Regions from separate parts of the Xenorhabdus sp. KJ12.1 genome, predicted to be linked through region 3. Evidence: riboswitches for the same ligand, from Rfam matches in the RefSeq annotation. Region 3 holds a riboswitch; each other region holds the start of a gene.
What was found. A riboswitch is a leader RNA that binds a small molecule or an ion and turns the genes downstream of it on or off. The one in region 3 is predicted to bind thiamine pyrophosphate.
Positions count from the first base shown of each region.

Region 1: another riboswitch for thiamine pyrophosphate. It lies ahead of thiB (thiamine ABC transporter substrate binding subunit); the one in region 3 lies ahead of thiC (phosphomethylpyrimidine synthase ThiC).
Region 2: another riboswitch for thiamine pyrophosphate. It lies ahead of thiD (bifunctional hydroxymethylpyrimidine kinase/phosphomethylpyrimidine kinase); the one in region 3 lies ahead of thiC (phosphomethylpyrimidine synthase ThiC).

Region 1 covers NZ_CAWNQH010000094.1:84,160-88,898, forward strand. The annotation lists gene ptsP (phosphoenolpyruvate--protein phosphotransferase) at 1-761, opposite strand, end outside; gene rppH (RNA pyrophosphohydrolase) at 771-1,298, opposite strand; TPP riboswitch at 1,558-1,662, shown strand; gene thiB (thiamine ABC transporter substrate binding subunit) at 1,788-2,801, shown strand; gene thiP (thiamine/thiamine pyrophosphate ABC transporter permease ThiP) at 2,777-4,381, shown strand; gene thiQ (thiamine ABC transporter ATP-binding protein ThiQ) at 4,374-4,739, shown strand, end outside.
Region 2 covers NZ_CAWNQH010000064.1:10,128-14,866, reverse strand. The annotation lists gene AACS92_RS08905 (hypothetical protein) at 1-90, shown strand, start outside; gene fbaB (class I fructose-bisphosphate aldolase) at 384-1,433, shown strand; gene thiD (bifunctional hydroxymethylpyrimidine kinase/phosphomethylpyrimidine kinase) at 1,511-2,308, opposite strand; TPP riboswitch at 2,395-2,487, opposite strand; gene cspE (transcription antiterminator/RNA stability regulator CspE) at 2,630-2,839, opposite strand; gene AACS92_RS08885 (amino acid permease) at 3,628-4,739, opposite strand, start outside.
Region 3 covers NZ_CAWNQH010000116.1:110,682-115,420, reverse strand. The annotation lists gene dcp (peptidyl-dipeptidase Dcp) at 1-663, shown strand, start outside; gene nudC (NAD(+) diphosphatase) at 739-1,518, opposite strand; gene AACS92_RS19430 (HAD family hydrolase) at 1,778-2,452, shown strand; TPP riboswitch at 2,534-2,658, shown strand; gene thiC (phosphomethylpyrimidine synthase ThiC) at 2,801-4,739, shown strand, end outside.

The DNA.
Region 1 (4,739 bases), on a different contig from region 3:
AGTTTCGGATCATTCAGTAAGTGGGAATAGAGATCAAAAATAGCAGCACTTTCTTTCTGCGAGCTGGCAGTAAAGCGTTTACTTATCCGGCGACATTCTGCTGTTGCCTGCTCAAGCGCACGGGTCAGGCGGGAACGTTCTGCCTGATAATCGAGTGTTAACGCTTCAGATACCTGCTCAAGTGATGGCTGGGAACAATCCTGCCAGCCCTGAGCCATCGCAATACCCTGAGAGACCGCCAGTGCTTTGATGTGGGTCTGACAATACTGACTTGATAATCCACGAACCTGGGCCTGAGCAAGGATCGCCGCCAATTGCATGGCAAGAGTCACCATAAAAGACTCTTCACTTTCATCAAACGAGCGCCGCTCATTTTGTTGAACGACCAGAATCCCCTGCAATTGGCGGCGGTAGATGATCGGAACACCTAAAAAGGCCCGGAGATTCTCTTCTTTTACTTGAGGAATATATTTGAAGCTGGGGTGATCACGTACATCAGCAAGGTTGATTAACTCTGACAAGCGCCCGACTTCACCCACAACACCTTCGTCAAAGGAGAGGCTGACCGTGCGCTTTCCCGGCTTCTTCAACCCCCGGGTTGCCATCAGGTAATAACGCTGGCGCTGATGATCGGCCAGATAAATAGAACAAACATCCGTGTTCATTGCTAAACAGGTTTCATTAACTAACAGCTCAAGCGCTTCCGATAAATTCGTTGCCATCGCAACCTTTTCAACAATTTCCCGTAAGCGCATGAGCATAACAATTACCTAACTTCTTCTACGACGATAATAGGCTGAGTAGGGTTGTGGCGCTGATTCCTGTACTGGCATCACGATGGAGGAAAACTCTTTCATCACACGGCGATACACATCCCGTTTAAAGGAAACAACCTGCCTGACAGGGTACCAATAACTCACCCACCGCCAACCATCAAATTCTGGTGTACTACTGCGCTGCACATTAATCTCTTTTTCACTGCAAAGCAGCTGCAATAAAAACCAGCGTTGCTTTTGCCCTATACAGACGGGCTTTGTATCCCAACGCACCAAACGTTTGGGTAATTTGTAACGCAACCAGCTACGAGTGGAGGCTAAAACCCGTACATCTTTGCGACTTAAACCAACTTCTTCGAACAACTCACGATACATCGCTTGCTCTGGCGATTCTCCCGGATTGATACCTCCTTGGGGGAACTGCCATGAATGCTGTCCATAACGGCGGGCCCACAGAACCTGCCCCTGACGATTACAAATTACAATTCCTACATTCGGGCGGTAGCCATCATCATCGATCACCAGACTACCTCTCGATAAAACGAATTTGAAAAGATAGCTAATTGTTTCACACTCCCCTCAAGCGGTAAACCTCTATACCTAATGGATTTAGAATTGCATCCCGGCGGTAAGGAAACACCCCTTTGGAACTCGGATCTCCGCCTATTTATAAAACGATAGCAGGAATGTGAGCACAGCCAATAAATCAGAAAAAATAGTCAGAAAGATGTCAGATATATTAATGAGGCTTTGCAGTCACTACTTTAGCCTCTACAATATGCTCATCTCAACGGGGTGCGATTGTTGTCGGACAACATCGCTGAGAGCAAACCCGTAGAACCTGATCCGGTTGGTACCGGCGTAGGGATTTGAGCCACTACTCATTGATATATAGCAGTCATTTTATCAGACACTTTCTCAAATCCTTTACCAACCTGCTGGTCACTTGTTTAATTATGAGTGCTAATAACGATTATTAATAACCACTATTAATAACGACAGGAGAGCAAAGTGTTTAAGCGTTTATTTTCCCGGTTGATCGCAATCAGTGCATTATCGGTTTCTGCATGTGCCTTTGCTCAGGCAGCACAGGCTAAGCCTACACTGACTGTTTATACTTATGATTCGTTTGCCTCCGAGTGGGGAGCAGGCCCGGCTATTAAAAAAGCTTTTGAATCCGAGTGTGACTGTGAATTAAAACTCGTTGCGCTGGAGGATGGTGTTTCTTTACTGAACCGTATAAGAATGGAAGGTAAAAAAACCCAGGCTGATATCGTGCTGGGTTTAGATAATAACCTGATTCAGTCTGCTCAACAGACAGGGTTATTCACCCCTGTCAGCATTGATACCACAAAATTAAAACTGCCTTTCACCTGGAATAACAGTACTTTTATTCCCTACGATTACGGTTATTTTGCTTTTATTTACAATAAAAACACCCTGCCTAATCCCCCAAAAAGTATGGCTGAGCTCATTAACAGCCAGCAGAACTGGAAGATTATTTATCAGGACCCGCGCACCAGTACCCCCGGCTTAGGTTTTTTACTCTGGATGCAGGAACTCTATGGTGATAAGGCCGCACAAGAGTGGCAGAACATAGCCAAGAAAACGCTGACGGTAACTAAAGGCTGGAGTGAAGCCTACGGGTTATTCCTGAAAGGAGAAGGCGATATGGTGCTCAGCTATACCACCTCACCGGGCTATCACATCATGTCCGAGAAAAAGAATAATTATGCCGCAGCCATATTTGATGAGGGGCACTATTTACAGGTTGAAGTTGCTGCACAGCTGGCTTCAAGCAAGCAGCCTGAACTGGCTCAGAAATTCATGCAATTCATGCTTTCTCCAGCATTCCAGCAAGTTCTTCCGACTACACAGTGGATGTATCCTGTTACTGATATTCCTCTGCCAGAAGTGTTCAAACAACTGCCTGTGCCAGAGAAATCACTGCAATTCAACGCAGATGAAGTGGCAAAACACCGAATACAATGGATCCGTACATGGCAAAGTGCTGTAAGCCGTTAATCGCGGGTTGGTTATTGCCGGGGGTAATTGCCTCCGGCCTGTTGCTCCTCATTGCGCTTTCCGCTTTTGGTGTACTGTTTTTTTATGCGCCTGAAAGTCACTGGCAGGTATTTCTGAATGACAGCTATTTGTGGCATGTGATTCGTTTTACTTTCTGGCAAGCATTTTTATCCGCCTTATTTTCAGTGATACCCGCCATATTTCTGGCCAGAGCGCTCTATCGCCGCCGTTTTCCGGGCAGAACGCTTTTCCTACGCCTGTGTGCCATGACGCTGGTTCTGCCGGTTTTAGTCGCTCTGTTTGGCATACTGACTGTTTACGGACGCGTTGGCTGGCTGGCCAGTCTTTGCCAGTGGATAGGGATTGAATACCATTTCACGCCTTACGGCCTTCAGGGTATTTTACTCGCTCATATTTTCTTCAATATGCCGATGGCTACGCGCTTATTACTCCAGTCACTGGAAAATATTGCAATAGAACAACGGCAGCTTGCAGCTCAGCTTGGTATGAATGAGTGGCAACATTTTCGTTTTGTCGAATGGCCTTACCTGCGCCGCCAGATTTTGCCAACAGGCGCACTGATTTTCATGCTGTGCTTCGCCAGCTTTGCCACCGTACTGACATTAGGCGGCGGCCCTTCTGCAACTACGATTGAGCTCTCTATTTATCAGGCTATCAAGTATGACTACGATCTGGGTCAGGCCGCCTTGCTCGCACTTATCCAGCTCTTTTGCTGTCTTGGTCTGGTGTTACTGAGCCAAAAGCTTAAAGGCATACTTTCGGTAGGTTATGGGCATCAGCAACAATGGCGTAACCCACAGGATTCCTGGTCGAAAAAGTTATGTGACGGATTGCTTATCACTATCGCATTACTGCTTCTGCTCCCGCCATTACTGGCGGTCATCATGGATGGGCTGAACAGCGCGGTGTTAGATGTTCTCAGTAAACCCGAATTATGGCAGGCGTTCACAACCTCCATTGTTATCGCACTGGGAGCGGGGTTGTTGTGTATCTTCCTGACGATGATGCTGTTATGGAGCAGCCGCGAATTATACCTGCGTCATTTATCGCGCTGGGGACAAGCTCTGGAAAGCAGTGGCTTACTGATTCTGGCGATGCCGGGTATTGTGCTTGCGACAGGCTTTTTCATTCTGCTGAATAATACCATCGGGTTACCTGATTCTCCTTACGGGCTGGTTATCCTGACCAATGCCTTAATCGCAATTCCCTATGCGTTAAAAGTACTGGATAACCCAATGCGCGATCTGGCAGCGCGCTACAATCCATTGTGCCACTCCCTGAATATAAAGGGATTCAATCGCCTGCGCTGGATCGAGCTTAAAGCCCTGAAAATCCCGCTGGCACAGGCTTTGGCTTTTGCCAGTGTGCTGTCAATCGGGGATTTTGGCATTGTGGCGTTATTTGGTGACGAAAATTTCCGTACCCTGCCTTTCTATCTCTACCAACAAATCGGGGCATACCGCAGTCAGGATGGAGCAGTCACTGCTTTCCTTCTTCTGCTCCTCTGTTTTATTTTGTTCAGCGTGCTTGAACGCTTACCGGGCCGACGCCATGATTAAACTTGAAAATGTGACTTATACCTATGAACAAATTGCCATGCATTTCAACGTCAGTATTGAGGCGGGTGAGCGCATAGCCATCCTCGGCCCGAGTGGGGCGGGTAAAAGTACATTATTAAGTTTAATCGCAGGATTTCAGTTCGCAGAACGCGGTGATATCCGGCTGAATGGGGAAAATCATACCAATACATCCCCTTCCAATCGCCCGGTATCCATGCTGTTTCAGGAAAATAATCTGTTTTCCCATTTAACCATTGAACAAAATATCGGTCTGGGTTTACATCCCGGACTTAAATTAAGTGTTCAACAGCAGCAAACACTGCAACAAATTGCATCGCAGGTATCACTAACAGAATAT
Region 2 (4,739 bases), on a different contig from region 3:
TTGAATAAATATCACTCATATTTATTCAACATACTGAAGGAATTTTTAGAAAAACACCTTGAGATAGTTATTTCCAACAGAGTCGATTGATATTATCTCACTATACACATGCATGACAGGAGGGAAATAATTAAATTTTAATAAACATAACATTAACTATGAAAAATATACCCAATGGTTCCAAGTTACATCGCAGCGACAAGGGAATGAATCCAGGCCATTGGATGACTGGAAATGAGTACAACCAACAAAGAGGCAACTTGAAAGACGACGGGTATAATCTCAACTGAAGCGATCCACTACATCTTCCCTTCCTGCTCACCTTGTACTCCATGCAAATATAAACAACAATCAGTAGCGCCTTTTGCAAACTGGAGTTAAACATGACTGATATCGTGAAGTTGTTAGGAAAAGACGCAGAAAGTTTATTGCAGCATCAATGTTCCACTATTCCACGTGAAAATCTCTACATTCCGGGTGCAGATTTTGTTGATCGTGTAATGATCGAAAACAATCGGCCAAACGCGGTATTGCGCTCAATGCAAACTTTATTTAATCATGGGCGTCTGGCAGGAACTGGTTATCTTTCGATTCTGCCGGTTGATCAGGGAGTTGAACATTCAGCCAGTGCCTCTTTTGCAGCAAATCCGCTCTATTTTGACCCCAAAAATATTGTTGAATTAGCAATTGAAGCAGGATGTAATTGCGTTGCTTCGACTTATGGTGTTCTGGCATCTGTTTCCCGCCGCTATGCCCATAAAATTCCATTTCTGGTGAAACTGAATCACAATGAAACTCTGACCTACCCCGCTGAATATGATCAGACTTTATATGCCAGCGTTGAACAGGCATTTAACATGGGTGCAGTTGCAGTTGGTGCAACGATTTATTATGGTTCTCATGAGTCACGCCGCCAGATAGAAGAAATTTCTGCTGCTTTCGAACGTGCTCATGAATTAGGAATGGTCACAGTACTGTGGGCATATTTACGTAATTCTGCCTTCAAAAAAGATGGCGTTGATTACCATACAAGTGCCGATTTAACCGGTCAGGCAAACCATCTGGCAGCCACTATCGGTGCTGATATTGTTAAGCAAAAAATGGCGGAAACTAATGGCGGTTATACTGCTATTGGTTTCGGGCACACAGATAAACGTGTCTATACTGAATTAACAACAGAACACCCTATCGATTTAGTTCGCTATCAGTTGGCTAACTGTTACATGGGGCGTGCCGGCCTAATCAATTCCGGCGGAGCTTCTGGTGCCAATGATTTGAGTGATTCAGTCCGTACTGCGGTCATCAACAAACGCGCTGGAGGCATGGGGTTAATTCTTGGGCGCAAGGCATTTAAGAAGTCAATGAAAGAAGGCGTTGCCCTGATCCACTCAGTACAGGATGTCTACCTCGACAAAAGCGTCACTATAGCCTGATAAAATCAGGATAATTAATTGAATAATAAAGAAATTAGATATGGGGATAGCTATATCCCCATTTTCACGGTCAGTAACTACCACCATTGATGGAAATGATGTACCGGCCCTATCCCTTTTCCCACGTCTAATTTATCTGCCTGCACTAAGGCATTGTGTAAATAAGCTTTTGCAATTGGCACTGTGCTCTGCCAATCTTCATAACGTGGTCGTAATGCAGCAAGAGCCGCCGACAAAGTACAACCCGTGCCATGTGTATTGTGGGTATTAACTCTGGAAGCAGTAAAACGCCATTCTCCTTCAGGCGTAAACAACCAGTCAGGACTTTCTCCGTCAGCCAGATGCCCCCCTTTCAACAGAATTGCCTGACAACCCATTGATAATAATTTTCGCCCTTGTTGCAACATTTCATCTTCTGTTTCCGCAGAAGAACATTTCAACAGTGCTGCCGCTTCAGGTAAATTGGGAGTAATTAAAGAAACAACAGGTAGTAGTAACTCTGTCATAACTGTGGCAGCTTCTTCCGACAGTAACGGATCTCCACTCTTCGCCAGCATCACTGTATCCAGTACAGTATAAGGAACTGGGTAACGTTGCAGCATTTCCGCGACAACTTTTACATTAGCAACATTCGATAACATACCAATTTTAATACTGTCTATCCTGACATCTGAAAGCACAGACTCAAGTTGAGTAGCAAGGAAACTTGGGTCAATATCGTAAACTGCTTGCACTCCAGTGGTATTTTGCGCAACGAGGGCGGTAATCACAGTTGTGCCATAAACGCCAAGTGCAGAAAAGGTTTTCAAATCGGCTTGAATGCCGGCACCACCGCTAGGATCAGTTCCTGCAATGGTCAATGAATGAATTGACATGATGATGATTCCTGCGACCAGCTCAGGAAAAGCGGCAATCAAAATACCCACTCTCTTTCAAGTTGCCTTTCAAGATCTGTCGGATATGGGATATACCGAGACTTCCCTACGCTAGCATTATCCAGATCAGGTAATACGGGTACTTCTCAGTTCAATTAAGAACGCCCCGAGCCAAAATAAAAATCACTCTATTAGTATCCCAATAGAGTGATATTTGCAATATGTTATCGTTAAATAATGAAACAGATTAACGATATATATTCAGCTGGCAATGAAAATACCAGCAAAAATAAATTTATTACTTTTAATTACTTTTTATTACTATAAAGTTGTCACGTTTGCAGCAGCTGGACCTTTAGGACCATCCTGAATTTCAAACTCAACTTGTTGGCCTTCAGACAATGTTTTAAATCCATCTTTCATAATTGCAGAAAAATGTACAAATACATCTTTGCTGCCATCAGCTGGAGTAATAAAACCAAAACCTTTAGACTCGTTGAACCACTTCACAGTACCAGTGATTTTTGCCATTTCAAAAATTTCCTTTGAATCACTTTATTAGCCGATTGGCATTAAAAAGAAACGAACCCGTATTCATTGCTGCTATTCATTAACAGAAATAGTACTTCGTTTACCCATGTGTTTTATCACATACTCTTTATATAATCGCAAGCCATTTTTTTCAGCGGCACGAGCTAAAGCACATATTTCAAATTATTAATATCTGCTTTTTATTTAACGTCAACCAGAAGTATTTATATTACATAACACCATGAATTAAAAAAGAAATAGAATTTTAACCCTTGGAAAGTATTTTGATTTTTTTGATATATAATTCTGTTTATCACGCTTATTAAGAGATACAGCAGAGAGTTATAACTTTTAAACTTTATTGAAGAAGCGATAAAAGAATGGAGTATATTTGTTAACACCTGAGAGTGTAATATGACTGCTCCAAATTCAGCTGTTTTATATTTTGTATATCCTTTATTAAAGATTGTTCAGTTGAATTCCCTTTTATTCAATTTATAGACGTCCTTTATTATTTAAATATGTCAGAAGCTGACTTCATGTTTATAGCCCAAGAAAAACTGAGCTTTAAGCAGCCTATTACACGGATATTAGTTCAGTGCAAACATTTTATGGAGAAAAATGGATAACATTCATTTTATATGCAATTTTTGTAGTTTAAATTTTCACATAGTTTTCTCATGTAATAAAATTTTGTTATCAGGGATTAATAAAATTAGATTCATTATAAAAAAATCAGCCGGGCATATGCCCGGCTGATAAAGTATACTCATTTTAAAACTATCAAGTTATGTCTTTGCTTTATTGGATCTGGAAAATAAATAACCAACCCACAATGCTCCAATCCAGAATGGCATGAGGATAACAGATATACGTATATCAGGTATCGTCAGGATAATAATAAGAATACAAGCCAGAAATATCAGACACAGGAAATTACCAAATGGATACCAGAATGCTCTGAAACTTGTTTTAACCCCTTCGGCATCCTTTGCAGCCCGAAATTTCAGGTGTGACACACAAATCATAATCCAATTAATAACTAAGGTTGTCACTACCAATGCCATCAAAAGCTCAAATGCCTTACCCGGCATAACATAGTTAATTAATACACCTATCGATGTTGCCAAAGCTGACAATGCAATTGATAAAACCGGAACACCGCGCTTATTCACTTTGGTCAGAATACGTGGTGCATTCCCCTGCTTAGCCAAGCCGTATAACATTCGGCTGTTACAATAAACGCCGCTGTTATAAACCGACAGCGCTGCAGTCAGCACGACAACATTCAAGGCATTAGCAACCCAAAAGCTATCCAAATTATGGAAAATCAGAACGAATGGGCTTCCACCCTCAACAACTTTTATCCACGGGTAAAGAGACAACAGAATGAACAACGAACCGATATAAAACAGTAAAATACGGTACACAACCTGATTAGTTGCCTTCGGGATGTTTTTTTCTGGATTTTCAGCTTCTGCCGCCGTAATTCCTACGGTTTCCAATCCACCGAATGAAAACATAATTACGGCCATTGCTGTGATCAGACCCGCAGCACCATTAGGCATGAAACCGCCATACTGCCATAAATTGCTTACGCTGGCCTGCGGCCCTCCTGTTCCACTAATGAGTAAGTAAGAACCGAAGAGGATCATGCCGATAATAGCTCCGACTTTAATCATAGAGAACCAGAATTCTGCCTCCCCATAGAGCCGGACATTAATTAAATTGACAGAATTAATCACCACAAAGAATATTGCTGCTGAAGCCCACGTTGGGATTTCAGGCCACCAGTATTGAATATACATACCGACAGCTGTGAGCTCCGCCATTCCAACCAGTATAAACATAACCCAGTAATTCCAACCGGATAGAAAACCAGCAAAATTACCCCAATATT
Region 3 (4,739 bases):
GACGTGATCACAATATTTCATGAATTTGGACATGCATTACACGGCATGTTTGCTGATCAGGAATACCCGACTCTGTCAGGAACCAGTACTGCTCGTGACTTTGTGGAATTCCCGTCACAAATTAATGAATACTGGGCCCGTGATCCCAAGGTATTTGCGAATTACGCCAGACATTACCAAACTGGCGAAGTCATGCCGCAGGCACTGATGGATAAAATCAATCAGGCGGATAAGTTTAACAAAGGTTATCAAATGACCGAGTTACTATCAGCCGCACTGCTGGATATGCACTGGCATATGCTGGCCGCAGATAAGCCGCAGCAGGATGTGAATAAATTTGAAGCCGCGTCTTTGCAAGAAGACAATATCCACCTCAACTACGTGCCACCGCGCTACCGTTCCAGTTACTTCAAACACATTTGGGGCGGTGGTTATGCTGCCGGTTATTATGCCTATCTGTGGACAGAAATGCTGGCCGACGATGCGTTTGCATGGTTTACCGAGCATGGCGGTCTGACAAAAGAAAACGGTCAGATTTTCCGCGATAAGATACTGTCACGCGGTAATAGTACAGATCTGGAAAAACTGTATATCGACTGGCGAGGTAAGCCACCAAGTACTGAATCTATGCTGAAAAACCGGGGTCTTACGGAACAAAAATAATCAAATATAGTTAAAGGCTGAGAGTTACCTGATAGAAAAAATCGGGTAACTCTCATGATTTGTAAGTATTCACTATCAATACTGGCGACAGCTCTGACGACATAGTGCGACCGTTTCCTCAATCAGACGGCGGGCAATCGTATCAGGCCCGGGGATCAGGGGAAGATCATCATATCGATACCAATCCGCACTGATCAGCTCAACGGGGTCATGTTCAATATCACCACTCTCATAATCAGCCAGAAACCCCATCATCAATGAATGAGGAAAAGGCCACGGTTGAGAAGTCACATAACGCAGGTTACGGATTTTTATTCCACTCTCTTCCATCACCTCACGATGTACCGTCTCCTCCAGTGTTTCACCCACTTCCACAAACCCAGCCAGCACGGTATGAATACCATTGCGATGACGCTGATGTTGTGCCAGTAGAATGTGATCTTCACGGCGGATACCCACAATAATGCAGGGAGCAATTTGCGGATAATAGCGTTCATCGCAATGGTGGCACAGGCAGGCCCACTCGTGCTCAGTCTGCTGCATTTCATGACCGCAATACCCACAGTAACGATGTGAGCGGTAAAACTCCGCCAACTGGACTCCGCGCCCTACCAACTGAAATAATTGAGGATCCTGTTCTGCAATCCGGCGGGGAGAATACATCTCTGATGCCATCTTATGACGGATGAGCCACACTACTTCTCCCAACCACTCGCCAATCACGTAGGCGACAAGGCCCTGCAATGACCAGCTCTCAGCAGTACCCAGTGGTAAGTCTCCCTGCGGAAGCCAAACTCTGTTTTCAAGACTGACAATCCACCAGCCTCGTTCTATACCTGTCAGTTTTTTTTGCATCATTGGTTCCATCATGTGTTGTGTCATATGCTGCGTTAATTAAGAATATATTAACCAAGTCAGTGTTAATTAAATGTTAACCAAGATTAACATCATTACAGCATACTCCTCTTCATCGTATTCTGTCTGCAATCTGTTATATTAACAATGCTTCTGAATGTGCATATTTTCGGGTGTTCATTAAGCCGTAGCAATAAAATATTTGATTCTCTTTCAATCGACCTTATCCTGTCGATTTCAGATTTGAGGAATAACAACTATGTCACAGCAGGTTGCCATATTTGATCTGGACGACACCCTGATCCGTGGGGATTCCAGTCTACTCTGGACGAATTATTTATGGGAAAAGCAGATCATTACTGACCCCCGCTTTATAGAAGCAGACCAGAAAATGATATCGGATTACAGTGCAGGGAAACTGAATATGCAGGAATATCTGTCAGTCAGTTTACAAGCCCTCTGCCAAATACCCCATGAACAAGTTGATATCTGGCTGACAGATTTTGTAGAAACGACAATCAAACCTCTCTTCTACCCCGCAGCGAAAACACAATTAGATATTTACCGCCAACAAAATATTCCCGTCATTATCATTTCTGCTACTGTTTCTTTCGTGGTGAAAAAAATCGCGGCTGTATTTGGCGTAAAAACCGCCATGGGGATTGATATGGTCATGAAAGATGGCTGTTATACCGGCGATATTGAAGGTGTCCCAACTTTCCGGGAAGGGAAAGTTACCCGCTTACAGCAATGGCTGACAGAACAGAATTTATCGCCACAACATATCTCTTTTTACACAGACTCATCGAACGACTTGCCGATGTGTTTCTTTGCCAGTGAAGTATTTACCGTGAATCCGGATGTAAAATTGCAGTCAGCAGCAGAAAAACATGGTTGGAAGCAATTGAGCTGGGCGTTAGCGCCACGGAATTAATATTAATACCTGACATCGGGCCAATACAAAAGGCTCGGTTTTCCGGTTGCAGTTTCCATAATCCCCTTTATACTCTGGGGTGTTTTCTTGTCGGAGTGCCTAGCGTTCAGCGTATATCACGGTGGACACAGGCTGAGACCGTTTATTCGGGATCCGCAGAACCTGATCGGGCTAATACCCGCGAAGGGAACAAGAGTAATCCCTCTGCTGATATGCTTTATTGCTTCTGTACAGATCTTCTGCCAGATAACACTGTTCAGCAATCATCATTACTCCCTGCGAGCTCCAGACAAGCAATTTTCTCAACTTAAGCCTGATTACAGGCGATCACACAGTCAGGAATTTGCTATGTCTAATGCTATTACTAATGATACCGTCACCTCCAGCGCAGATATTATCCCTACAACTGATATCTCCCCTAAAACTCATCCGGCACGTCCACGTAAAGCCCAACGGGATGCCGCACAGGAATTTATCAATTCAATTCAGGGTGTTACCTTCCCCAATTCACGTCGTATCTATCTGGAAGGTTCACGCGAGGATATTCAGGTTCCTATGCGTGAAATTCAGGTATCTCCTACACTGGTTGGCGGGACAAAAGAAGCGCCCCAATTTGAGGAAAATGAACCCGTACCTGTTTATGATACTTCCGGCCCTTATGGCGACCCTGAAGCCGTACTGGACGTACACGCAGGTTTACAGAAAATCCGCCAGCCGTGGATTGAAGAGCGCAATGACACAGAGCCTGTCACAACCCTCAGCTCTGATTTTACCCAACAGCGCCTAGCGGATGCCGGACTGGATCATCTGCGTTTTCACCATCGTCCCCACCCTTTGAAAGCGAAAATTGGCGAACGCGTTACCCAATTACACTACGCTCGTAAAGGCATTATCACGCCGGAGATGGAATTTATCGCCCTGCGGGAAAATATGGGGCGTGAACGTATCCGCGGTGAAGTGCTTCTCCAGCAGCATCCGGGGCAAAGTTTCGGTGCCAACTTACCGGAAAACATTACGCCGGAATTTGTGCGACAGGAAGTCGCTGCGGGCCGTGCGATTATTCCTGCCAACATTAACCACCCAGAATCTGAACCGATGATTATCGGGCGCAATTTTCTGGTGAAAGTGAATGCCAATATCGGTAATTCTTCCGTCACCTCTTCCATTGAAGAAGAAGTTGAGAAGCTGATCTGGTCTACCCGCTGGGGCGCGGATACCGTAATGGATCTTTCCACCGGGCGCTATATCCACGAAACCCGTGAATGGATACTGCGTAATAGCCCGGTGCCAATTGGTACAGTCCCCATCTATCAGGCGCTGGAAAAAGTCAATGGCATTGCGGAAAACCTGACGTGGGAAATGTTCCGCGATACGTTACTGGAACAGGCGGAACAGGGAGTCGATTACTTTACTATTCATGCCGGCGTTCTGCTGCGCTATGTTCCGATGACCGCCAAACGACTGACAGGCATTGTTTCCCGTGGTGGCTCCATTATGGCGAAATGGTGTCTCTCTCATCATCAGGAAAACTTCCTCTATACCCATTTCCGTGAAATTTGTGAAATCTGTGCCGCCTACGATGTTTCCCTTTCTCTGGGAGACGGCTTACGTCCCGGTTCCATTCAGGATGCCAATGATGAAGCACAGTTTTCCGAACTACATACACTGGGTGAACTGACCAAAATCGCCTGGGAATATGATGTTCAGGTGATGATCGAAGGGCCGGGACATATTCCGATGCAATTAATCCGCCGCAATATGACGGAAGAACTGGAACACTGCCACGAAGCGCCTTTCTACACATTAGGGCCACTGACAACCGATATCGCGCCGGGTTATGACCATTTCACCTCCGGTATTGGTGCAGCTATGATTGGCTGGTTCGGCTGTGCCATGCTCTGTTATGTCACGCCTAAAGAGCACCTTGGCCTGCCAAACAAAGAAGATGTGAAACAAGGGCTAATCACGTACAAAATCGCAGCTCATGCGGCAGATTTAGCGAAAGGCCATCCCGGTGCTCAAATCCGCGATAACGCCATGTCAAAAGCGCGTTTTGAATTCCGCTGGGAAGACCAGTTTAATCTGGCCCTTGATCCTGACACCGCCCGCGCTTATCACGATGAAACATTACCTCAGGAATCCGGTAAAGTTGCCCATTTCTGCTCCATGTGCGGGCCGAAATTCTGCTCAATGAAAATTACACAGGATGTGCGGGACTATGCCGCAAAACTGGAACAACAATCGGGTATGGAACAGATGTCCGAAGAATTTCGGATACATGGCAGCG